DNA from 3 places in the Thermorhabdus hydrogeniformans genome. Region 1 is predicted to be linked to each of the others. Evidence: riboswitches for the same ligand, from Rfam matches in the RefSeq annotation. Region 1 holds a riboswitch; each other region holds the start of a gene.

Region 1 (16,876 bases):
TCCATATGTAAAAGAAGAGGTCGAACAGGAACTTGCATATCAAGATGAAGGTGCTGTAAAGAATATGAAAAGACCGTCCGGGGCCCTTTCGCTGTTTGTCCTTTTGCTGCCTATAATCATGATTCTTCTGGGCACGATCATGTCAATTGCTCTTCCTAAAGATTCCGCTGCATCGGCTTTCTTTTCGTTCATTGGCGATAAGAACATAGCGCTTTTAATTGGAGTTTTTGTAGGAATTTTTGCCATGAAACCGTATTTGACCGAGCCTTTGGAAAACATAATAGCAAAAGCCGCGGCATCGGCGGGCATGATATTGCTGATCACCGGCGCAGGAGGATCGCTTGGTAATATTATAAACAACAGTGGCATTGGAAAGTACATTGTGGATACATTATCAAATATGCATATTTCAGTAATATTCCTTGCCTTCATATTGAGTCAGGTATTGAGGGCGGCGCAGGGCTCCACCACAGTAGCGCTGGTTACAACATCTTCTATCCTGGGACCGATAGTTGGGCAGCTGGGTGTTTCACCTGTGCTGGTAGGGCTTGCAATCTGTAGCGGCGGAATAGGTTTGTCTCTGCCAAATGACTCGGGATTCTGGGTTGTAAACAGGTTTTCCAATTTCGATGTTAAAAAGACTATGCAGTCATGGACCATAGGGGGTACTATCGCCGGTATCGTGGGATTTATAATGGTCCTGTTACTCAGCCTCCTATCGGGTGTTCTACCGGGGCTTTCTTAAATTGAAATTGAATAAGATGAAAGTATAAAAAAATAAAAATTTAAGGATAAAGCCTGACATCGGAACGGAAAGCTTTTGATGTCAGGCTGAATGTATGTCTTGACGTATCGTTTAATAACACTGGGGGAGGACCATAATATGGACTATATTCTTGCTGTTGATGTCGGAACATCGAGCCTGAGATCCATAGTTTACGACCTCCGGGGGAAGGTTATCTGCATGGCTCAGAAGGAATACCACTCCGAGTTCAAAATACCTTCGTATGTAGAACAGGACCCACGCACCTGGAAAGAGGCTTTAATCATTACCCTGAAAAATGTTTCGGACTTTATAAGACAAAGAAAAATAAAGATTTCCGCCATTTCAGTTACATCACAGAGGGCTTCCGTAATACCGGTAAATGACAGATGCGAGCCCCTGGACAATGCAATAATGTGGCAGGATAAGCGCAGTTTTGATAAGTGCGGTAAAATACAAAGCATGTTGGGTGAGGAAAAGGTATACCGAAAGACCGGCCTTCGTATTGACCCATATTTTTCTTTGCCGAAGATGCTGTGGTTAAAAGAGGAAAGGCCCGACATATTTAATAAGGCTTATAAATTATTGGGTGTCCAGGATTTTATAATTTACCAATTAACAAATCTCTTTGTGACCGACTGGACCCAGGGTTCCAGAACTATGCTGATGAATATAGAGAATTTCAGTTGGGATGAGGAAATATTAAAAGAAACCGGGATAAAAAGTTCAATTTTATGTGAACTGGTTCCTCCGGGAAGCACGGCTGGATATTTGACGGGGGAAATGGCAGGCTTAACCGGTCTTACGGGGGGCGTTCCCGTGATAATATCGGGTGGAGACCAGCAGTGTGCAGCTGTGGCGCTGAATATTCTGCAGCCGGGTCATGCTGAAGCAAATACGGGTACCGGTTCATTTATCATTGCTTATTCGGAAAAACCCGTTTTTGATAGAAAGCGCAGAACTTTATGCAGCGCGGCTGCCGTTCCCGGAAAGTGGGTTTGCGAAGCGGGAATGTTTACGACTGGTGCGATATACAGGTGGTTTAAGGAGCAGTTTTTCGGTGCTGAAAACAAAGATAAAGATCTTTATACCATGCTGAACGAAGAAATTAGAGATACCCCTTTAGGCTCCGGCGGAGTATTAATACTGCCGCATTTTGAAGGTAGTGCGGCACCTTACTGGAATCCCCTGGCGAAAGGCGTAATTTTTAATCTTACTCTGGGCACAAAAAGAGCGGATATAGCAAGAGCGATTCTCGAAGGCATTTGCCTGGAACTGGCGGATAATCTGTCGATTATAGAGGAAAATGTAGGAAGCATTGATGAAATAAGTGTGGCGGGAGGGCTGACAAGGTTTGATTTATTTAATCAGATGCAGGCCGATGCTTTTAATAAGCCCGTGATAAAGTATCAGAACGATGAGGCGTCTTCTTTGGGAGCTTCAATTGTTGCCGCGGTTTCACTGGGATGCTATAAAAACTATGATGAGGCCTTTAAAAATATGTCGCAAAATATTCAGCTGATTTTTGAGCCGGAACCGGACAACACCTTAAAGTTCAAAGAATTGGTTAGAAGAAAGAACCTTTTATATGAGGCGTTAAATAAAAACGGCATATACGATGTATTTAAAAATAATGTCTAAAACTGCGAAACGGTGCAAATTAAAAGTGCGGGCCGGGTCGAAGCTTATGTATTTGATGCAAAAATTCAGCACGGCCGAAATTTGTTAACGCCGAACCTGGGCGTTGAAGAAGATGTGAGAGGATTTTCGAAATGGTTCGCGAATATAGATAAATTGAGCGTCGGCATTCTTTCTGATAAACACATGTACAAACGGGGAAGTGAAATTATGTCTGATGAAAACAACATGGACGTTTCCTGCTACTTGAGGGAATACCGTTTCAGCGACAACGCGAGCCTGTTTGAAGACGAACCCTCCGGCACCAGGGTGGAATATGTCTCCATAAGCGGTCGGGATATACCGAGATACATCAACGAATACTGGACGTCCAGGCAGAGGCAGGCTTCTTCAATACACGAGATTTCATACAGGGCGTGTTTCAAACCGCAGCTGCCCCGTTTTTTTATAAACCTGCTGACCCGGGAGGGGGATACGGTTTACGACCCCTTCAGCGGCAGGGGCACCACGGTGATTGAGGCGGGGCTTATGGGCAGGCAAATCATCGCCAATGATATAAACCCTTTGAGTGAAATCCTGTCAAGGCCGAGGTTTTTTATACCTGACCTCGAACAGGTGGAAAAAAGGCTCTACGAAATACCCATCGACAGAAACGCCAGGGCCGAAATAGACCTTTCTATGTTTTACCATCCGGAGACCGAAGCGGAAATTGTTTCTTTAAGGAATTATCTTCTGGAGAGGAGAGACAGCCGCCTGGAGGACGCCATAGACGGCTGGATACGCATGGTGGCCACAAACCGGCTCACCGGCCATTCCCCGGGTTTTTTTTCGGTCTATACTCTGCCGCCCAATCAGGCGGTGAGCCCCGAAAGGCAGATAAAGATTAATGAGAAGCGCAACCAGAAGCCGGAATACAGGGATACCCGCAGCATTATCATGAAAAAGTCCGCCTCCCTTCTCAGAAATCTAACCGGTCGGCAAAAGCAAAACCTCCACCGGGCCGGCAAAACCGCTTTATTCCTGTGCAACGACGCAAGGCACACTCCGGAAATACGGAGCGAATCGGTTCGGCTTACGGTGACATCGCCGCCTTTTCTGGATGTGGTGCAGTATTCCCGGGACAACTGGTTGAGGTGCTGGTTTAATTCCATCGACGCCGATGAAATATCCGGCAAGATAACCATGTCGAAAACCGTTGAAGAGTGGTCGGTCGTGATGGGGGAAGTCTTTCGGGAGCTTTTCAGGATAACAAAAAAAGGGGGGTGGGTGGCCTTTGAAGTGGGGGAGGTGAAGGGGGGCTCCGTTATGCTTGATGAATACGTGGTTCCCCTGGGGCTGGCGGCGGGCTTTGACTGCGAGGGGATACTCGTAAATCTTCAGGAGTTCACCAAGACGTCCAATATATGGGGAATCGACAACAACACTCACGGCACCAACACCAACCGGATTGTATTATTTAAAAAGCATTAGTGAGTGAAGACCGGTGTGCTTGTAAATATCGCCGCCCCCCTGTGGCCGGCTGACCATTGCCTGCGGCCAGACGTAAATGGCCTGCGGCGGCAGGGCGGCCGGTCTCGGGCGCCTGCTGCACCGGCATTGGGGCCGGTGGTTGGACCTCTTCGGTGGCAAAGCCCCGGGGCCGGTGACGGCCATGCGGATTTTGACCGCCCCATGGTTTCTGCCGGTCCCCGGCGTGCTGCTTCGCCGGCAGGGGCAGTATCTTTTCGGCCACCACCGTCCTGTGGCCGTCGTCGCTTAAGTCCGTCCATCCGTCGACGATGACGGGGGCGCCGGAGGAGAGATACGGCCCGGAGTGCCGAAGCACCCGGGGGAACACCACCACTTCCACCGCACCGCTCAGGTCTTCCAGGCGCACGAACATCATGCGGCCGCCGCTGCAGGTGCGGCCCCGGCGGGGGTCCAGCAGGATTCCGGCAAGGCGCACCCTTTTCTTGCGGCTGATTTCCCCCACCCGGGCGGCGGTATGGGTTCGGATCCGCGCGGCTTCACGCTCCCAGAGTTCCATGGGGTGGGCGGTGATGTAATGGCCCAGGGATTGAAGCTCCTGTTTTACCTTCTGGTCGGGGGAAAAGTCCGGCAAAAACACATCTTTTGCCAGGATTTCCGCGGGGAATTCCTCCGGCAAAAGGCTCAGCTGATCCGGGCTTTCGGCCTTTGACTCCACCAGGGCCGATTTTAACGCAAGAAGCAGGGCGGGGCGGGGGATGCCGAAAGCGTCGAAAGCGCCGGCCAGAATCAGTGACTCTATGGCCTTGCTGTTTACGACCCGCCTGTCCACCCGCCTGCAGAAATTGAAAAAACCCGTAAATGGGCCGCTCTTCCTGACCCTGAGGATTTCCTCGATGCCGCGGGCACCCAGATTTTTCACCAGGGCAAAGCCCGTCCTTATAGCGCCGCTTTTTTCTTCGCCCTTATTAAAATCCGGTAATTTTTCCTGCAAATTCCCGGATTTTATCGGTCCGGGTTCCTCGGGGGTAAATCCCACCCCGCTCCTGTTGATGTCGGGCAGGAGGAGTTTTATACCCCGCCGCCGTGCCTCGGCAAGATAAAGTTGCAGGCGTGAAGGCGTGTCCATGTACAGGCTGAGCAGGGCCGAAAAATACTCCAGGGGGAAATGCTCTTTTAGATAGACGGTCCTGTAAGCCGTAATGGCGTAGGATACGCTGTGGGACTTATTGAACCCGTAATCCCCGAAGGCCTCCAGTGTGGAAAAAATCTCTTCGGCCGTTTTTTCATCGATGCCCCGCTCCCGGGCTCCCCGGATAAAGCGGGGTTTTTGAGCTTCTATGTCTTCCCTCTTCTTTTTTGCAATGGCCCTCCGCAGCAGGTCCGCCTCCCCCAGGGTGTATCCCGCCACGGCATGAGCGGCCTGCATAAGCTGCTCCTGGTAGAGGAAAACCCCGTAGGTGTCCGAAAGTACCGGTTCGAGGCAGGGGTGGGGGTAGGATACCTCTTTTTTTCCGTGACGGCGGGCGATGAATTCCTCAGCCATGCCGCTCTGCAGGGGGCCGGGCCGGTAAAGGGCCAGCACCGCCGACAGGTCTTCAATGCTCTGGGGGCGCACTTTTTTTAGCATGTTTCTCATGCCGGTGCTTTCCAGCTGGAAGGTGGAGGTGGTGTCCCCCCGGGCCAGGGCCTCGAAAGTGGCCCGGTCGTCCAGTGGGATGTCCTCCGGCCTCATGTCGATGCCGTACCGGGATTTGATGAGCTTCAGGGTGTCGCCTATCACCGTCAGGAACCGGAGGCCCAGGAGGTCTATCTTCACAAGGCCCAGGTCTTCCAGCATTTCCATGTCCGCCTGGGTGATTATTTCCTCTCCGGAGGCCCGCTGGAGGGGGACATATTCGGTAAGGGGCCTTTTGGCAATGACCACCCCCGCCGAGTGCTGGGTCATGTGCCGCGGGAGACCCTGGAGCTTCCGGGCCATTTCGAAGGCTCTGCCGACCTCTTGATCACGCCGGATTAAGGCCGCAAGGCTCGGGTTTTGTTCTTCCGCCTCTTCCAGGCTTATGTGGGAATAGGGTATGAGTGAACACATCCTGTCTATTTTTTCATAAGACAGCTTCAGAGCCCTTCCCGTATCCCGGAGCACCGCCCGGGCCTGGAGGGTGGAGAAGGCCCCGGCGTGGGCGATGCGCTCCCTGCCGAACCGCTCCCTGATATATTCCAGCACCTCCCGCCGGCCCCGGTGGCACAGGTCCACGTCTATGTCCGGGGGGCTCACCCTTTCAGGGTTCAAAAACCTCTCAAAGATGAGGCCGTATTTAAGCGGGTCCACATCGGTGATGCCCAGACAGTAACCCACCATGCTGCCGGCGGCGGACCCCCGCCCCACTCCCACGGGGATGCCCTTTCGCCTGGCGAAATCCACTATATCTTTGACTATGAGGAAGTAACCCGGAAAGCCGGTGTTTTTGATCACCGAAAGCTCATAGCCAAGGCGCTCCTGGACGGCGGATGGCAGGGGCCGCCCGTAGCGCCTTTCGGCCCCTTCCATGGCCAATTTCTCCAGGAAGCTTGCCGCGTCGTGGCCCGGGGGTACCGGGATTTCCGGCAGGTGGACACCGCCCAGGTCCAGTTGCACATTGCAGCGGTCGGCTATAAGGCCGGTATTAAAGAGAGCCCGGGGTGCTTCGGAGAAGAGTTTTTCCATCTCCGCGGGGCTTTTCAGGTAATGCTCGCTGCCGCCCATGGAAATGGCCTCCCCCAGCACCGAAAGGGTTTGGACCGACAGCAGCACCCGGTGGAGGGCGGCGTCTTTCGGTTCCAGATAATGGACGTCGTTGGTGGCCGCCAGGCCCACATTAAGGTCGGCGGCGATGGAACTCGCCCAGAAATTGACCTTTTTTTCTTCCGGGAGGCGGTGGTCCTGAATCTCCAGAAAAAAGTTGTCCTTTCCGAAGATTTCGGCGTACTCCCCCGCGGCTCGGCCGGCGCTTTCAATGTCTCCGCTCAATATGAGGCTTGCCACCTCACCCTTGATGCACCCGCTCAGGGCTATGAGCCCGCGGCTGTGGGATGAAAGCAGGTCTTTGTCCACCCTGGGGCGGAAGTGAAAGCCATCCAAATGGGAAGCCGTCACCAGCTGGAGGAGATTATTATAACCCTCCCGGTTTTCCGCCAGCAGTACCAGGTGCCAGGGGGCTTCCCTGCCTTCCTTTCTGCGCCGGTCTTCCACCACATAGACCTCGCAGCCGATGATAGGCTTTATACCCGCTTCCGTGCAGAGTTTGTAAAAAGGTACCACGCCCCGGAGACCCCCGTGGTCCGTCAGGGCCAGGGCCTTCATGCCGAGCTCCGCCGCCCGGTCCACCAGCTGCGGCAGGCGGCACAGGCCGTCCAGGAGGCTGTATTCGGAGTGGACGTGAAGATGGCAGAAGGACATGAAAATCACCCCATGCCGAACTTATGTTCGCGATTATATATTATATAGCACAATATTCATTTTTAGAAGTGGAAACTTCAGGACATTGAGAATCCGGATTAGATGAAAAAAATTCGCCTGCATAAATTGGGTAAACGCCTTTAACGATGAGTCCCACGGATGTATAATATAAATGTCCGGTATATGTAAATCACGGAAGCCGTAATCACGGGTCTCCACCCCGGCGCCGGAATGTTTCTTAAGGCCCGGATCCAGCATGTGAATTTACGGAGGTGAAACCGTGGATATAGATACGCCCATTGACAGACCAATTCCTCCGAAAAAGGATTGCGCCCGCTACAAGATGCACAAATACTGGGCCGGCAAGCCATGGTATGTGGTGTCGGAATACATAAGGCATTTCTCCCGGGAAGGTGAGATAGTTCTGGACCCTTTTTGCGGCGGCGGGGTGGTGGGATGCGAAGCCCTCATAAATAGGAGAAAGGCCGTCATCAGCGATTTAAACCCGGTGGCGGTGTTTATAGCGAAAAACACCTGCCGTTCGCCCGTGGATCTTGAAAAATTTCAGGAAGAGTTTGAAAGGATAAGGGCGGGAGTGAAGGATGAAATTGTTGACATGTACATGCTGGAAGGGCGGTGCCCGGTATGCGGGCGAGGGCTGGTGGCAAAGCATGTGGTCAGGGGGCCGTCGCTCGGAGGAGAATGGATTGTGGAAGCGCGCTGCATATCCGGTCACGGCAGAAACGGCCATATCCGGCGGCGCCTTACGCCCGGGGAAAAGGCCCGCATCAAGGTCATTGAGAGCAGAGAAATTCCGTACTGGTTTCCGGACAGAAAACTGCCCGACGGCCGGGAGATCATGAGGTTAAAAAATGCCGGGATGCGCGGCGTCCATGAGCTTTTTACCCGGCGAAATCTCATAGCTCTTTCCATGATTTACCATGAAATTCAGAAAATCGATGATGATACGATAAGAGACCTGATGCTTCTGGCCTTTTCCAACACGGTGCTTCACGCAAGCAAGTTAAAGAGCGAGAGCCTCAGGCCCATGTCGGCCAATTCTTATTACTGTATGGGGGACTGGATAGAGGAAAACGTATGGGAAAGGTTTGAAAACCGTGTATTGTGGCGCTGGGGGGTTCTCCAGGGCAAGAAGGAAACCAACCGCCTTATTGGCGATTATTTCAGGCCGGCCGGCGATTGTTCCGGCCTTCAGAAAGATCGGACTTTTCTCCTGCTCAACCGCCCGGCCCAGGACCTCTCGGAAATACCGTGTGAAAGCGTCGACTACTGCTTTACCGACCCTCCCTACGGGGGCAGTATTCAGTACTCCGAGCTCACCCTCCTCTGGCGGTCGTGGCTGAAAATGGGGGATGATTTCGCCGCTGACGAGATAACCATAAACGACTTCCAGGCCAAGAGCGAGGAGGACTTTGAAGAGATGCTGACCCGGGCCTTTCTGGAGATCTACAGGGTCTTAAAACCCGGGCGCTGGCTTTCGGTAACCTTTAACAACAGGGATCATAGAGTGTGGTGCGCCCTTTTAAACGCGTGCCGGGCGGCGGGTTTTGAAATGGTTAACATAGTGCCTCAAGAGCCCTTGGGTCGTTCCTTTGTCCAGTCATGGAGCGGCAACTCCCTGAAAAGGGACCTTATATTGAATTTCAGAAAGCCGGGAGGCAGACGGGCACCGCCATGGAGGAATCAGACCGCGGCGGCGGATGACGGCGGCAAAATTCCCCTGAAAGGCGGCAGCGGCGATGCTGTGCCCTGCGGGGAAAGCCTCCGGTGCCGGAGGGCTGCCGGGCCGCTGCCGGTGAAAGACATAATTTTAACGAGTGCCGGGGAGTATCTGTCGAAAAACGGCGACGCCACTTTGCCGGAACTTTTTGAGGCGGCCATCATGAAGTGGATAAACCTCACCTACGGCGGGGCCAATCCCGGCGGGGAGGGTACCTATTTTGACATGAATTTTGTCGACAGGTGCCTCTCGGAGACCCCCGGGTTCATTAGAAAGTTGGCCGGAAACGGCGTATGTTATTCGCTTTCCCAGCCCAAACGAAACAACGGGGCAGGCAGCTCCTAGAAAATGGCTGCCGCTCCCCCGGCGGAGGCCGAAGGGTTATAATGTAAGGATTAAAAACATAAATTACAGGACAGAATAAACCCTGACATCCGGAAAAGCGATTTTCATATCTTCGATTTTATATGCCCGTATGGGTCTACCTCGAAGATACTTCTGGGTTTAGGGAGGAGATTTTCATATTTTCTTTTTCTCAGACGCCCCAGGCTGCGGCCGTGTTAGCGGGGCTGCTGGCCGCGGCGGTTTGTTACCATTTGAACGGCAGGGCGTTGAAGGCCTTCGGGGAAGAGGCGGTCACGTACGCTGCACCCGTGTTCGAGGAACTGCTCAAGACGGGATTTGCGCTGGCACTGGGAGGCGGGGTTTTTTTGTCTCACCTAACCTTCGGGGCTGTGGAGGCGGCTTACGACCTCTACAAAAACCGGGGCGCCCCGGCCTGCCGGGCGGGTATTGCCGGATTTGTAAGCCACGGTGTTTTCGGGGCCGTAACCGGGTATTGCATAAAGTATTTTAACAACCCCCTGCCCGGCTTGATTGTGTCGATTCTCATCCACATGGGCTGGAACTACACAGTAATGAATTTTAATAAATTGTTTTAAAGGCCGCTTAAGAGCCGTGTTTTTAAAATATCGCCGTTCAGACTCACAATACCTATAAAATCAATAAAAATCATCAAAATAAGCCCGTATTCGAGTGATGTTCAGCTTGATAAATTTGTAAAAGAGTGATATATTGAATACACCAAATAAAATTATTATCATTTAACCCTTATTCAATTAAAAAATTAACCTGACTATGTCCACTGGGGGAGCAGGTATGCTGAGAAAGCAAGGGAAAGCCCTTGCTGACCCTTTAAACCTGATCTAGGTAATGCTAGCGCAGGGAAGTGGCAAGATTAGCCGTAACTTTGCGTTACGGCTTTTTCATCTACTCTCCGGACATAGTCAATCCACTATGGGCCGGAGAGGAGGTGATTTATTTGGATTACCTTATCGGCGTATTTAAAGACCTGACCGAACTCACTCCCGTCACCCTTTCGGTACTGGCGGCCATTGTCTTGACGGCGGTGCTGCTTATGGTGGTGGGTCCCAGGGCGCGTTTCAACTCCAGGGCTATAGTCTATGGAGGGCTCTGCACGGCCATAGCCTTTGTGTTATCCTATATCAGGCTCTATCACTGGCCTCAGGGAGGGTCCATAACGCCCGCCAGCATGCTGCCGATGTTTGTCTACGCCTATATATTCGGGCCTGCGGCGGGGATAGCGGCGGGGGCGGTTTACGGCATCCTGCAGCTCATTCAGGACCCCTTCATAGTCCACCCGGTGCAGGTGCTGCTGGACTACGTCATAGCCTTTGCAGCCATGGGTCTTGCGGGCTTCTGCAGGAACAACATAAGTCTGGGCGTGCTGCTGGGAGGTTTTGGCCGCTTCTTTTCCAGCTTTCTTTCAGGCGTCATTTTCTTCGCTTCCTATGCGCCGGAGAATATGAGCCCCGTTGTTTACTCCATACTGGTTAACGGCCTGGTTATCGGGACCGACAGCCTGATCTGCTTTGTCGTATCCCTTCTGCCCCAGGTCCGGGCCCTGGTGGAAAGACTGAAGCGGGGCACCATGACACAGGCGAGTGAGCAAGCTTGAAATCCATGCCGGTTCCCGGTCGAAGCATTCACGGCGGAAAAAGGGAAATAGCCAGAATATGAATTTTAAAATTGTTACCATTTTTGGTGCGCCGCTCTGCCGGCGCGTTTTTGTTCGGCCGGCGTAATATTGTGCGGGTGCAGGAATGAATATCACATTAAATGTGATAATATATTACAGTAAGCGTGATATTAGCAGGAGGTGTAACGCGCGCCCGGTGGATTGTTTCCCCGCGGTGGCCCGCTGGCCAAAGAAAACCTGGTATGACGGGAGGAGTTTATTAATTCACTTATCAATCGCCTTTCCGGAGGGCATAGCATCATGCCGGCCGGCCCTCGCGCGGACGGATTTTTTAAATTTGTTGATACGGCCTTATAATTGGGGTATAATAATAAAGTCGGCCCATGCTTTTAACAGGGCTTTTCGGTATTTGTCAGAATATTTATAAATCAACTTTTTTTCAAGACGGGAGTGTATGATGATAGATGTAGTTAAGTTTTCGGAAGAAATACCTGAATTTAACAGGCTTGTCAGGGATCTGAACAGAGGGCTGTCCAATTTACTCGCATACGGTGTTTCCGATTCCCAGAGGGCTTTTTTGATTTCTGCGTTAAAAAAGAAGACGGGCGCCCAGATCCTGGTTGTCACCGCCGACTCTCTGGAGGCGAAAAAGATTTCCGACGATCTGACCTTTTTCCTGGGGCCCGACGAGGTGGCCGTTTTCCCGGCCAGCTCGGTTATACCCTATGAGACCGCCGCCAGAAGCCTGGAGTTCACCGCCCAGAGGCTAAAGGTTGTGGAAATGCTTCTTTCAGGCAAATCCGCAGTCGTGGTGGCCCCCCTGCAGGCTCTAACAAGCAAGCTGGTGTTGCCGGAAAAAGTTAAAAATTTCACAATTCACTTTAAAGTTGGGGAACGGGCCCCTCTGGAAGACGTGATATTGAAGCTGGCGGCCATGGGATACGAGAGGGTGGACATGATAGAGGGCAGGGGGCAGTTCGCCGTGCGGGGAGGCATACTGGACATTTACCCCCTGACCAGAGAATTCCCGTATCGCCTGGAATTTTTCGACGATGAGGTGGATTCCATCCGGGAGTTTTCTCCGGAGGACCAGCGTTCCACAAATAAACTGGAAGAAATATCCATAGGCCCCGCCCGTGAAGTCATATACGATGCCGAGACCGCCAGGAGAGCGGCGGTGCTCATCGCGGGAGAACTCAAACAGAGAAAAGACGTGCTTTACTCCCTCGGCCGTGAGGATCTGGCGGAACACCTTTCCGAAAAGGTGCGGGAACACATAGAGAAACTTTCCGCCGGCCTTTTTTTCGAGTCGGCGGAGCTTTACATCTCCCACCTTTATCCGGAGCTTTCCACCATCATGGACTACTTCAAAAAGAATTTTATCACCGTGCTGGTGGAGCCGGGGAGGATCCGGGAGGCGCAAAATAACGCGGCCTTTGAAGCCGAAGAAACCTTCAAGGGTCTTCTGGAAAGAGGGGAAATCCTGGCCTCTCAGGCAAGTATCTATTACAGCCCCTTTGAAATCGTGGAAAAACTGAACGGTGGAAAAACGGTCTACATGTCCGTGCTCCCCAAGATTCACCCCGATTTTGAACCGCGGGCTCTTTACTCCTTCCAGTTCCGAACCATGACTCCCTTCTACGGCAAGCTGGACCTCCTGGTGGACGAAATCACCCGCCTCAAGAAGAGAAAATACCGGGTGGCGGTGCTTTCGGGCACCAGGGAGCGGGGTGAGCACCTGGCCAGGGCCCTTAAAGAAAAGGAAATTGAGGTGAGTGTGGCCGGAGAGGGGTTTATGGAATTCCTGCCGGGCCAGGCGGTCATAATTCCCGGTACCCTGGAAAAGGGATTCGAAGCCCCAGAAATAAAATTTGCCGTGATTTCCGACACCGAGATCTACGGCAGGCCAAAAAAACAGCAGCCCCGCCCGAAGACTGCCGTCAGGGGCAAGAGAATAACCGGCTTTCAGGAACTCAACATCGGCGACTACGTGGTCCATGCGGCCCACGGCATAGGGAAATATCTGGGCGTGGTCTCGCTGGAAGTGGGGGGCCACATCAAGGACTATTTCGCCATCGGTTACGCAGGCGGGGATAAGCTGTACGTGCCCACGGATCAGGTGGATCTAATCCAGAAATATATAGGCGCCGAAGACAAACCTCCGAAGCTGAGCAAACTGGGCAGCAGCGAGTGGAATAAGGCAAAGAACAGGGTAAAAGACTCGGTCAGGGAGATGGCCAGAGAACTCCTGGAGCTTTACGCAGCCCGGCAGGCTGTGAAGGGTTTTGCCTTTTCAAAGGACACCCCCTGGCAAAAAGAATTTGAGGACATGTTTCCCTATGAGGAGACGCCCGACCAGCTCATCGCCATCGAAGAGGTGAAAAGGGATATGGAGAGCGACAGGCCCATGGACCGGCTGCTCTGCGGGGACGTGGGCTACGGCAAGACGGAGGTGGCCATGCGGGCGGCCTTCAAGGCGGTGATGGACGCAAAGCAGGTGGCGGTGCTGGTGCCCACCACCATACTGGCGGAGCAGCATTACCACACCTTTTCCGAGAGGTTTGCACCATTTCCGGTAAAGGTGGAGGTCATAAGCCGGTTCAAATCCCCGGCGGAACAGAAAGAAATCTTGAAAAGGTTAAAGGCGGGAGAAATAGACATAATCATAGGTACTCACCGGCTCCTGCAGAAAGACGTGAAGTTTAAAGACCTGGGGCTTCTGGTGGTGGACGAAGAGCAAAGGTTCGGGGTATCCCACAAGGAAAAGATAAAACAGCTCAAGAAAAACGTGGATGTGCTGACCCTAACCGCCACTCCGATACCACGGACGCTGCACATGGCCATGAGCGGTGTGCGGGACATGAGCATCATAGAGACGCCGCCGGAAAACCGGTTTCCCATTCAGACCTACGTGGTGGAGCACAATGAATCCCTCATAAGGGACGCCATTCTCCGGGAACTGTCCCGGGGAGGTCAGGTTTATTACGTATACAACAGGGTCGAGACCATCCACGAAGAGGCCCGAAACCTCCAGAACCTGGTGCCCGAGGCCCGGATAGCGGTGGCCCACGGCCAGATGAAGGAGGACGAGCTGGAAGAGGTGATGCTTAATTTTTACGACCACAACTACGATGTGCTGGTGTGTACCACCATTATTGAAACCGGCCTGGATATTCCCAATGTGAATACCCTCATAGTCACCTCCGCCGACAGGCTGGGACTTGCCCAGCTTTACCAGCTGCGGGGGCGGGTGGGCCGGGGAAGCCGCCAGGCTTTCGCCTACATGACCTATAAAAAAGACAAGGTGCTGAGCGAAGCTGCAGAAAAGCGCCTCTCAGCCATCCGGGAGTTCACCGAATTCGGTGCGGGATTTAAAATAGCCATGCGAGACCTGGAGATCCGGGGGGCCGGCAATCTTCTGGGTACCGAACAGCACGGCCACATGATGGCGGTGGGATACGACCTTTACTGCAAGCTGCTGGCCGCGGCGGTGAAAGAGCTAAAAGGAGAAAAAGAAGAAGAGGAGATTCAGCCGGTCATTGAGCTTGCCGTCAGCGCATATATTTCCGATAAATACATCCAGAACGCTGCCCACAAGATGGAGATTTACCGCCGCATAGCCGCCGTTGAAACCATAGAAGAGGCCAACGACCTGGAGGATGAGGTGGAAGACCGCTTTGGAGACATACCCGAGCCCACCAGGAACCTAATAGAGATCGCGCGGATTAAGGTTCTGGCCAGAAGGCTGAGGATTTCCGGCATCATCCAGCAGGGAGATGTCATCAACTTTAAATTTCAAAATTCCGATGCTCTGACGCCCGAGATGATTTTCCGGCTGAGCGCGGTTTTCCAGAAGCAGGTGACCTTTTCCGGTGCTGCAGCCCCATCCTTTACCTTAAAGACCAGAGGGCTGGAAGGCTTCAAACTGCTCTTGCGCATAGAGAAAATACTGAATGAAATGAAGACTATGCAGGAATCCTGCAGTGTAGTATAATATAAAGAATGAAATAATCGCGGGGAGGATTTTAATGAACATTCGGTTGAAGATCACAGGATTATTTGCGGCGGTATTGATACTGGTGGGCGGCTGCGGCATCATACAAAAGACCGCCGGTGAAGGGAGGATTATCGACGACAAGGAGGTCGTGGCTTCCGTCAATGGCGAATACATCCTGAAGTCGGACTTTGAGGAACAGGTCCTGCAGGTTAAAAAAATCCTTGAGGCCAACGGCCAGGATTTTACCACTCAGGAAGGTAAAAAAAACCTGCAGGACATCAGGAAAAAAGTCCTGGACAGCATGATAAAAGATGTGCTGGCCCTCCAGCAGGCTGAAAAGCAGAACGTGACTTTAAAGCAGGGTGAACTGCAGGAAGCCATCAGCCAGATAGAAACCTATCACGGCGGTAAAGAGGCCCTGGACAATTACCTGAAGGAACAGGGAATGGACAGGAAAAAATTCGAGAACATTGTAAAGCAGCAGCTGTTAATCCAGAATTTGAAGGAAAAATTGACGGGGGATATAAAGGTTACTGACGACGAAGTTAAGAAGTACTACAATGACAACAGAGACAGCTTCAAACTGCCCTCTCCGGAAATAAGGGCGAGTCATATACTCCTTCCCACCGAAGAAGAGGCAAAAAAGGTGCTTTCAGAGCTTAAAGCCGGCGCCGATTTTGCGGAGCTTGCCCGGAAGTATTCCACTGATCCCGGAACGAAGGACAAAGGCGGGGACCTGGGTTATTTCGGCAAGGGTCAGATGGTGCCGGAATTCGAAAAGGCGGCATTTTCTTTGAAGCCGGGCGAGGTAAGCGATGTGGTTAAAACCAAGTACGGTTACCACATAATAAAGGTTACCGGTGAAAGGACTTCGCTTGCTTTTGAGGATGTGAAAGATTACATTAAAAGCAACCTGGAAGCTGCAGAAAAAGATGATAAATTCAACAAGTACATGGAACAGTGGCAAAAACAATCCAGGATAGTAAAGTTCATTTAGCGCTTCTACACTTTCCCTCCAATGAATAGAACAGGTTAATGCGATATATACTATATGTGAAATCAAAATCCAGATCAAAGGAGGGATACTGGTGAAGGCAACAGGAATTGTACGGCGCATCGATGATCTGGGACGAGTCGTTATTCCCAAAGAAATACGACGGACTCTCAGAATTCGCGAGGGCGACCCTCTTGAAATATTTACGGATAGGGAAGGAGAAGTAATCCTTAAAAAATATTCTCCCATAGGGGAACTGGGAGACTTTGCCAGGGAGTATGCCGATTCACTGCACGCATCGGTGAACCATATTACATGTATAGCAGACAGGGATGCAATCATAGCCGTATCAGGGGCGCCGAAAAAGGAATATCTGGATAAACCCATAAGCCCCGCGCTGGAAAAAATTATGGATGAACGCAGGACCGTTTTGATAAGCAAGACCAGTGAAAAGGATTACGTAAAGATTACGATGGACGAGGAAGACGGCAAGATCAAATACTCTAGCCAGGTGATAGTGCCCATCATAGCGGAGGGGGACCCCATAGGGGCGGTCATCCTCCTTTCAAAGGAGCCGAACGTCACCATGGGTGAACTGGAGGTCAAGGTGGCCGAGACGGCGGCGGGTTTCCTGGCGAAGCAGATGGAACAGTAGAGGAAAAATCAATAAAGTAAAAAATGCGGATTATTTAGGATAGACTTCATAGCGGCCCTATGGATGTTCTATCCTTTGATTTTTTATTTGCCGGAGGCTGGGAGTTTGCCAGGGCAATGCCAGCCCTGGCTCCCATTTTGAATGAAATAAAGCGGCGAAGATTGGAATTCTGTAATGAATATC
Region 2 (4,568 bases), on a different contig from region 1:
TAATGATTCTCCGGGCTTTTCTTACAAAATTATTATTTAAAGGAGGTTTAACATGGCTGTCAAAGAAAAAGTGGTCGTTGGAACGGAACGCAGGATGGAAACCATAGAGTGGGTTGGTTTGAGTCTGTTATTTCTTTCCCTTGTAATATTGTTTGTAAAGCCCGCCATCATCGGCGGAATTTTCGACGCCATGGTCGGCAGAGTGGTACCCATAGTCGTGAAGGTGTATCTTACCGGTACACTGGGCAGCGCCATCATACTCAGCGTCATGACAGGCCGGATCCTGGAGCGCCTCGGTTTCACCGACGCCCTGGTCCGGGTGTTTACCCCGCTGGCCAAACTCATTAGAATTACTCCCCTGGTGATCGTTCCTGCCATCTACAACATCCTCGGAGATATCAACGCGTCGGGGCGCATAACAGCTCCCTCGCTAAAAAAAGCCGGCGCCACAAAGGATGAGCAGAAAATAGCCATCGCCACCATGTGCCAGGGCAACCAGTCTTTTTCCACTTTCATGCTGGGCCTCTTGGCCTTTACGAAGGGCGGAATATGGGCCTTCCCCATTATCGTGGTGGGTCTGTTCCTGCCGGTTATCCTGGTGCCGTTTATCCTGAGCAAGACCATTTACAGGAATGTGAAATACAAAGACATAAGTGAAATGCCGAGGTTCACCCCAAATACCCCCGCCATTCCCACGATATTTAACGGTGCGCGGGAGGGGGCGGAGCTGTTATTCCTGCTGCTGATACCGGCCGCCGCCGTGGTGTTCGCTCTTATCGGCGCCCTGGAATTTGTAGGAATATGGAAGCCCATAGAAGCCGCCATATCCTCCTTCCTCTCCGCACTTTCAATCGACCCGACCACAGGTCTGCAGTCAATCCTGGTGTCGCCCACACTGGCCATGAACACCCTGGTGGAGACCATATCCAAGGTGCCGCCACGCATGGCGATCGGCTCATTCATTCTTGGCGCCTCGGGGTTCCCCCTGCAGATCCCCCTGGCCCAGATACCGGCGGTGTGGTCTCAAAATTCCGACCTTACCGCCGGTGAAGCCATGCAGGCATCCATAGTGGGTATGATTATCCGCATCATATCGGCCTTCATACTTGCATGGGTTTTGACGCCTTTAGTCGTATAACCTACCTTTTGACAAACAATGCCGTTTTTTAACGTCAGAAAGCGAGAGCGGGTAAAATATCAGCAGCTGGCTGAAGCTGAAACAATGGCCGGAAAATGTCTTTTCAGGATGGTTACTTTACAAATTTCAAAATAAGGAATAAAATTATATTTATAGAAACAAAAAAATAAAATTATACTTTAGAAACATAAAATAGAATACATTACTAGGGGTGCCGAAAGGCTGAGAGGACCAAAAGTCCAACCCTTTGAACCTGATGTGGGTAATGCCACCGGAGGGAAGTAATGAGGATTGCTTAAAAAGTAAATCGGAGCTTCCATTGATTCCCTATCGATGGAAGCTTTTATTTTTCCTTTAAAGGAGGGGTGTATTTGAAAGTCATTCTAAATGGGAAGGAAGAAAACCTCGCAAATGCAGTAACCGTTGGTCAGTTACTGGACATGAAGGGGTGCAGGCTTAATTCGGTGATTGTGGTGGTCAATTCTTCCGTTGTCAGGAAGGAAGACTGGGACAATTTTGTAATAAGCGAGAACGACCAGGTCGAGATAGTGAGAATCGTGGGAGGAGGATAAAAAATGAATGATAATTTAATAATAGGCGAAAGGAAACTGGAAAACAGGCTGTTTATAGGGACCGGGAAGTTTTCGGACTACCGGATCATGGGGGAAGCCGTGCGACAATCAGGAGCTCAGGTAGTTACCGTGGCCCTGAGGAGAGTTAACCTTGAACAGCCTCAAGAAAGTGAGCTAAATTACATACCCGAAGGTTGCATCCTCATGCCCAATACCTCCGGCGCCAGAACCGCCGAAGAAGCGGTGAAAATCGCCAGGATAGCCAGGGCGGCCGGCTGCGGCAACTGGGTCAAGATAGAGGTGGTGACCGACCAGAGGTACCTGCTGCCGGACAACTATGAGACCATAAAAGCTACCGAAATCCTTGCAAAAGAAGGATTTGTGGTGCTTCCATACATTAGCCCCGACCTGATGGTGGCCAAGCGGCTAATGGAAGCTGGAGCAGCCGCCGTAATGCCCCTTGGCGCCCCCATTGGTTCAAACCGGGGTCTCAGGACTCGTGAATTGATTCGTATCTTAATTGAAGAAATTGACCTGCCGGTAATTGTGGACGCAGGAATCGGCAAACCCTCCGAGGCGGCGGAGGCCATGGAAATGGGTGCAGCGGCGGTACTGGTCAATACCGCCATTGCGACTGCAAAAGATCCGGTTGCAATGGCCAGAGCCTTCAGCCTTGCAGTAAAGGCCGGAAGAATGGCTTATTTATCGGGTCTTGCGCCAACCAAAAAATATGCCGAGGCCTCATCTCCACTGACCGGGTTCCTGTATTAAAAATGGAGGCGGTATTAATGAGCTTTTACGATGTCTATAAGGAGTATGAGGACTTTGATTTTGAGCGTTTTTTCCTGAACCGGACCGAACAGGACGTATTGAACGCCCTTTCCAGAGAACACCTGGATGAAGTCGATTATCTGACGCTTTTATCACCGGCGGCCGGAAATTTTCTTGAAGAAATGGCACAAAAAGCCCACAGCATAACCCTGAGAAATTTTGGAAGAGTGATTTTTCTGTTCACGCCGTTATACCTGTCTGATTTTTGTGCGAATCAGTGCGCCTACTGCAGCTTTAATGCCAGAAATAAGTTCGAGAGGAAAAAGCTCACTCTGAAACAGGTGGAAGAAGAGGCAAAAGCCATAGCCAAAACGGGAATAAAAGAAATACTTATACTGACCGGGGAATCGAGGCAGCACAGTCCGGTATCATATATAAAAGACTGTGTGGGTATTTTAAAGAATTATTTTTCCAGCGTTTCAATAGAAATCTACCCCCTTGAAGAAGAGGAGTACAGGGAACTGGTCGAAGCCGGCGTGGACGGCCTCACCATGTTTCAGGAGGTCTACGACCCGAAAATATACGATAAATATCATTTCGGCCCCAAGAAAAATTACCATTATCGGCTGGACGCCCCGGAAAGAAGCTGCCGGGCAGGCATGAGGACGGTGGGCGTGGGGGCTCTCCTGGGTCTTGCCGACTGGAGAAAGGAGGCATTTTTTACAGGACTGCACGCCGATTACTTGCAGAAGAAATTTTGGGATGTGCAGGTGAGCATATCTTTGCCCAGGTTTCGCCCCAGCTTTAGCGGCTTTCAACCCCCGAACCCGGTGGACGACAGGAGTTTTGTGCAAATTCTCCTGGCTCACAGGCTGTTTTTGCCAAGAGTCGGAATAACCATATCCACCAGGGAAAGGCCCGAATTCCGGGACAACATACTGCCTCTCGGGGTCACTAAAATGTCGGCGGGCTCTTCTACAAGAGTGGGAGGTTATGCTCATCCCGCCAGGAGGGCGCCCCAGTTTGAAATATCTGACCCCAGAAGTGTGGAGGAGATAAAACAGATGTTGGTGAAAAAGGGATACCAGCCCATTTTCGAGGACTGGCAGCAATGGGACTCTATCGAGAAAAAGTTGTGTTCATGAACATAGCGACTGGAGGGGAACCAACGGATGAAAAAAAGGAAAGAAAATATATTGGACACGGATATTTACTGCATCACTGGTGAGAAGTTTTCCCTGGGAAGGACAAATATCCAGGTGGTTGAAGAAATGATTGAGGCCGGGATAAAAGTAGTTCAATACAGGGAAAAAGAGAAAAAGGACCTTTATAAATACCGGGAATGTTTAAAAATCAGGGAAATGACAAGGGAAGCCGGCGTCACTTTCATCATTGACGACGATGTAGATATAGCATTGCTGGTAAAAGCCGATGGAGTACATATCGGTCAGGAAGACCTGCCCATCGAAAAGGTAAGGGAGCTGGTGGGAGAAGATATGATAATAGGAGTTTCCACCCATTCCCCTGAGCAGGCTCGACAGGCGGTGGAAAAAGGGGCCGATTACATCGGAGTAGGCCCCATATTCAGGACCTTCACCAAAGAGGATGTGTGTGACCCGGTGGGCCTGGAGTATCTGGACTTTGTGGTGAAAAACATAGGCATCCCCTTTGTGGCCATTGGCGGCATAAAGGAACATAACATCCAGGAAGTGGTAAGGCATGGCGCAAGATGCATATGCATGGTGACCGAAATCCTGGAAGCGCCGGACATAAAAAAGAAAATAAAGTCTCTCCGGGAAAAGATAAGACAGGCGGCGGAAAAAGATAAATATTTATAGATGTCGTATTCCCATGGCTGAGCACTGGAAAAAATTGCTTTGTAGATTATTTTTTATAGCCATTCTGTGATACAGCTCTTTATTAATATACGCGATCCTGGATAGATACATTTATTTACAAAATGTTTATAAATTGTTATAATTGCATTAATCATTCTTAAATATATCCAGTGCCAGCCAGCATAATGTGGGAGGCGATGATATGATCATAGAGACAACTATCAACGCTCAAACAAAAAATTATCTCAA
Region 3 (4,568 bases), on a different contig from region 1:
CCCCATGTCAATTATACGCTTTGCCGCCTCTTTCATGTCCGCCACAGTCGCAATTTTCATACCCGTCAGTTCCTCAGCTTCGGGTATATTGGGAGTTACCACATCGGCCAGCGGCACCAGGTTTTCCTTTAATGCGTCGATGGCCTCTTTTTTTAGAAGATAATAACCGCTTTTTGAAATCATGACCGGGTCCAGCACAATATTTTTTGCATTCCAACTCTTTAATGAAGACGCCACAGTTTCAATGATGGTACTGCTTGACACCATGCCGATCTTAACGGCGTCTACCTCAACATCCTCAAAAATCCGGTCTATCTGTCCCCTTATAATTTCTTGGTCAAGCTCCCTGACGTCAAAAACACCCATTGTGTTTTGGGCGGTGACGGCCGTTATGACGCTCATGCCGTATACACCCAGGGCACAAAACGTTTTTATGTCGGCCTGGATGCCCGCTCCGCCTATGCTGTCGGAACCTGCGATGGTCAAGATTTTCTTCATAAACAGCTCTCCTTTAACAGTCGCTCCTGCTTTTTCCCAGGTATTTGGCAACAATGTCCATGGCGCAGAATTTGCCGCACATGGTGCACGTCCTGACATCCGAAGGGTTTTTTTCGTCCCTGTATCTTCGTGCTTTCTCAGGGTCCAGCGCCAGCTTTAACTGAGACTCCCAGTCGAGGTTTTTCCGGGCTGCGGCCATTGTTAAATCCCACTCTATCGCTCCCGGAATACCCTTTACTATATCGGCCGCATGGGCCGCAATCCTGGATGCTATAACTCCCTCTCTTACGTCTTCCTCCGTAGGGAGTCCCAGGTGCTCTGCAGGAGTCACATAGCACAGGAAATCGGCTCCGGCGGACGCCGCCACGGCCCCGCCGATGGCGGCGGCGATGTGGTCGTAACCCGCTGCCACGTCGGTCACAAGAGGCCCCAGCACATAAAAAGGCGCTTCGTGGCATATCCTCTTTTGAAGCTGAACATTGGCCTGAACCTGATCCAGCGGCACGTGTCCGGGGCCTTCCACCATCACCTGCACCCCATGTTTCCAGGCCTCCTGCACCAGTTCGCCAAGTATTATGAGCTCCTGGATCTGGGCGCGGTCTGTGGCGTCGGCGATACAGCCCGGCCTCAAGCCGTCTCCCAGGCTCAGGGTCACATCGTATTTTTTGGCGATTTCCAGCAGCCTGTCGAAGTGTTCGTAGAGAGGGTTCTGCTTTTCGTTTTTCAGCATCCAGCCCGTGATGAAGGCCCCGCCCCTGCTCACGATGTCGGTTATCCTGCCCTCCCGCCGAAGCCTTTCTACAGCCTCCAGTGTCAGGCCGCAGTGAACGGTGATAAAATCCACACCCTGTTCGGCCTGCTGTTCTATAACTTCAAAAAGCTCGTCATCCGTGAATTCAATGACACTGCCGTTTTTGTTCTGGGCCAGAACCCCAACCTCATAAACCGGCACCGTTCCCAGAGGCACACTGACTTCAGAAAGCATGACCTTTCTTATGGATTTAATATCCCCTCCGGTGGAAAGATCCATTATGGCATCGGCTCCGGCGTCTATTGCCGTTTTTGCCTTGGCAAGCTCCGGCGCCATATCGGGGTACTTGTCGGATGTCCCGATATTGGCATTGACCTTTGTCCTGAGCCCCTTTCCTATGCCGCACGGTTTTAACCCTCTGTGGTTGGGATTAAAAGGGATTACTATCTTGCCTGCGGCAACTCCCTCTTTTACCACTTCCGGGCTTATTCCTTCTTTTTTTGCCACCTCCCTCATCTCATCTGTTATAAATCCTTTTCTGGCCGCTTCCAGTTGGGTCATTTTTATCCCTCCAGAAAAATAAAATCCGCATCCGAAGGGATGCGGTTTATAAACACTGATATTCTACCTTCCCTTCGCTGGCATTACCCAAACAGGTTCTAAGGGTTCGGGATTGTCCCGTCTCAGCCGCTCTAAGCAGCACCCCTGGTAGAAAATATTTAGTTTGATTCATTATACTTTAAAAACAGGGTAATGTCAATTCGGTTCTACAACTGTGAAATTTCCTGCCTGAAGATGTGGTATAATAGCAAAGGGAACCTTGAATTGATTTATGGAAAAAAGAAATGTTAAGTATTAGATTATAAAATTGCACTGTATTAGCAGGAGGGGGTAACGTTATGAAGGTTACCATCGATGGCCGTGGAGAAAAATTAATAAATGAACCCGTGGCGCTTCTAACACTGGCAAAAGAATATCAAAAAGAGTACTCATCACCCATTGTCGGGGCCATAGTGAACAACCGGCTCAGGGAACTTACATACGTCCTGAAAGAAGATGCCCGGCTGGAGTTTCTGGACCTTACCACGGAAATAGGCATGAAGATTTATGTAAGAAGTCTTTCTTTTTTGTTCATAAAGGCATGTCACGATGTCTTACCGGGCTGCAGGGTCCACATTGAACACTCCCTTGGAGATGGTCTCTACTGTGAGATATACAGGGGAGAGCCCATCAGTGAGGAAGATGTGGAAGATATTGAAAGCAGGATGAGGCAGCTGGTGGAAAGGGATATCCCGATCCTGAAGACGAAGATGTCCGTCGAAGAGGCCGCCATAATGTTCAAAAAAATGGGCCTTGAAGACAAAGTGAGGGTATTGAAGTACAGGAAAGAACCCTTTGTCAATATATACGAACTGGACGGTATGAAGGACTACTTTTACGGTTACATGCTGCCATCAACCGGCTACCTTAAATGGTTTAAACTCAAATTTTACCTCCCCGGCGTCATACTTCAATTCCCCGGCAGGTCAAATCCCACCCTGGTGGCGCCATACCGGGAACAGCCGAAACTTGCCAGGGTATTCAGGGAAGCCGAGCGATGGGCCCATATTCTGGGAGTCGCCGATGTGGGCGCGCTGAACGACTACATCGCCGCCGGCAGGGCCGGTGAAATCATCCGAATAGCCGAGGCCCTGCATGAGAAAAAGATAGCCCAGATAGCCGACACCATATATGAGAACAGGGAAAGAATGAGGATAATTCTCATTGCGGGCCCATCCTCATCGGGCAAGACCACCTTCGCCCAGCGCCTCATGGTCCAGCTCAGGGTAAACGGACTCCGGCCCATATCCGTATCCCTGGATGACTACTTTGTTGACCGTGATAGAACTCCTCTGGATGAAGAAGGTAAACCCGACTTTGAAGCGCTGGAGGCCATAGACATAAAGCTTTTCAATCAACACCTGACCAGGCTGATTCAGGGAAAGGAAGTGCTGCTGCCCAGATATAATTTTCATACTGGCAAAAGGGAGTATCAGAACATCCCCATAAGGGTGGACAGGGACCAGCCCATTATCATTGAAGGCATACACGGCCTCAATGAGCGTCTGACGTTGTCTATCCCTAAGGAGAACAAATTTAAAATATACGTAAGCGCCCTCACGCAGCTCAGCCTTGACAACCACAACCGTATTTCCACCACCGACACAAGACTGCTTCGCCGCATTGTGAGAGACAGCTGGAGCCGTTCGGCCGACGCCAGGAAGACCATAGCCATGTGGCCGTCGGTTTTGAAGGGTGCCGAGAAAAACATATTCCCGTACCAGGAAGAGGCGGACGTGATGTTCAATTCGGCCCTGGTGTATGAACTTGCCGTACTGAAAAAGTACGCCGAACCGCTGCTGAAGCAGGTTAGACCCGAAGACCCCGAATACGTCACCGCCAGCTACCTGTTGAAGTTTCTTGCATACTTTGTGCCGATAGAAGATGAAAAAGATATACCCCTGACGTCCATAATACGGGAGTTTATAGGGGGCAGCTGCTTTTACGGGGATTAAGATTTGCGGGGCGGGATTTCGGGCGGGGGGGACGGAGGCGGCCCCGCCAGGGGGTGTCTTGGGGCATGGACTACAGTTATGCTGCTGTATATGATTTCATATTCATATCTGGTGCAGGCGTCGTCAAGGCATCTCTTTCGGATTTCCGCCCTTGGCACCACCACCGTAACCTCGTGAGGCGTGTCGATATCCAGTTTTCTGTTGAGCTTTATGGAAAGGCCCGGAAGGTTGACCACGACCGTGTCATCCTGCCGGGTTTTCTTTCGTTTAATAAAATTCTTCATCCAGTTTTTTATTTTTAATATAGCACTTTTCAAGGGCATGCAAACCCCTCTTTTGAAAATTTTAAAGAATCCTTAATAGAACATATTAAATATAACCTGATAAGGTGATATTATTTTAATGCTTTTCAGTAAAACTCTGTCTAAAATTTGCACGGAGGAATCTTAAAAACTGACCTTTCGCACCATTAACCTCTAAAAAAATTTTTTAAGCTGCTAAAACTAGAAGGTAGAAAGCGACAAAATCAAGTGTTATTTACCCGAGAAGTATATCACTGAGCCAAGGAGAGTGGCGAGTTTCATGTGGATTGATTTTGGTATTTTTATAAACCCGCCTTAGGTTATTATTGCCATTTTATGGAATATAAAAATATGTTGTCTTATGAAATAGGGTGTGAAATCGAGATAAATAATAAAAGATCTATGATTCTTAGAAGAATTATGATGAACTTTAAAATTAGAAATATATTATACATTTAAAAA

What was found. A riboswitch is a leader RNA that binds a small molecule or an ion and turns the genes downstream of it on or off. The one in region 1 is predicted to bind thiamine pyrophosphate.
Region 2: another riboswitch for thiamine pyrophosphate. It lies ahead of thiS (sulfur carrier protein ThiS); the one in region 1 lies ahead of thiT (energy-coupled thiamine transporter ThiT).
Region 3: another riboswitch for thiamine pyrophosphate. It lies ahead of thiC (phosphomethylpyrimidine synthase ThiC); the one in region 1 lies ahead of thiT (energy-coupled thiamine transporter ThiT).

What each region holds. Positions count from the first base shown of each region.
Region 1 covers NZ_JBJYKD010000033.1:9,411-26,286, forward strand. Annotated here, with positions in the region: gene ACKX14_RS13320 (GntP family permease) at 1-745, shown strand, start outside; gene ACKX14_RS13325 (FGGY-family carbohydrate kinase) at 884-2,404, shown strand; gene ACKX14_RS13330 (DNA methyltransferase) at 2,630-3,871, shown strand; gene dnaE (DNA polymerase III subunit alpha) at 3,858-7,307, opposite strand; gene ACKX14_RS13340 (DNA methyltransferase) at 7,588-9,393, shown strand; gene ACKX14_RS13345 (CPBP family glutamic-type intramembrane protease) at 9,606-9,989, shown strand; TPP riboswitch at 10,185-10,292, shown strand; gene thiT (energy-coupled thiamine transporter ThiT) at 10,370-11,026, shown strand; gene mfd (transcription-repair coupling factor) at 11,505-15,041, shown strand; gene ACKX14_RS13360 (peptidylprolyl isomerase) at 15,076-16,041, shown strand; gene spoVT (stage V sporulation protein T) at 16,133-16,693, shown strand.
Region 2 covers NZ_JBJYKD010000045.1:106-4,673, forward strand. Annotated here, with positions in the region: gene ACKX14_RS14570 (hypothetical protein) at 53-1,138, shown strand; TPP riboswitch at 1,336-1,435, shown strand; gene thiS (sulfur carrier protein ThiS) at 1,504-1,710, shown strand; gene ACKX14_RS14580 (thiazole synthase) at 1,714-2,481, shown strand; gene thiH (2-iminoacetate synthase ThiH) at 2,499-3,626, shown strand; gene thiE (thiamine phosphate synthase) at 3,654-4,319, shown strand; gene ACKX14_RS14595 (hypothetical protein) at 4,522-4,568, shown strand, end outside.
Region 3 covers NZ_JBJYKD010000023.1:18,351-22,918, reverse strand. Annotated here, with positions in the region: gene thiD (bifunctional hydroxymethylpyrimidine kinase/phosphomethylpyrimidine kinase) at 1-498, opposite strand, end outside; gene thiC (phosphomethylpyrimidine synthase ThiC) at 512-1,810, opposite strand; TPP riboswitch at 1,862-1,966, opposite strand; gene ACKX14_RS11135 (nucleoside kinase) at 2,149-3,804, shown strand; gene ACKX14_RS11130 (hypothetical protein) at 3,801-4,127, opposite strand; gene ACKX14_RS11125 (IS3 family transposase) at 4,549-4,568, shown strand, end outside.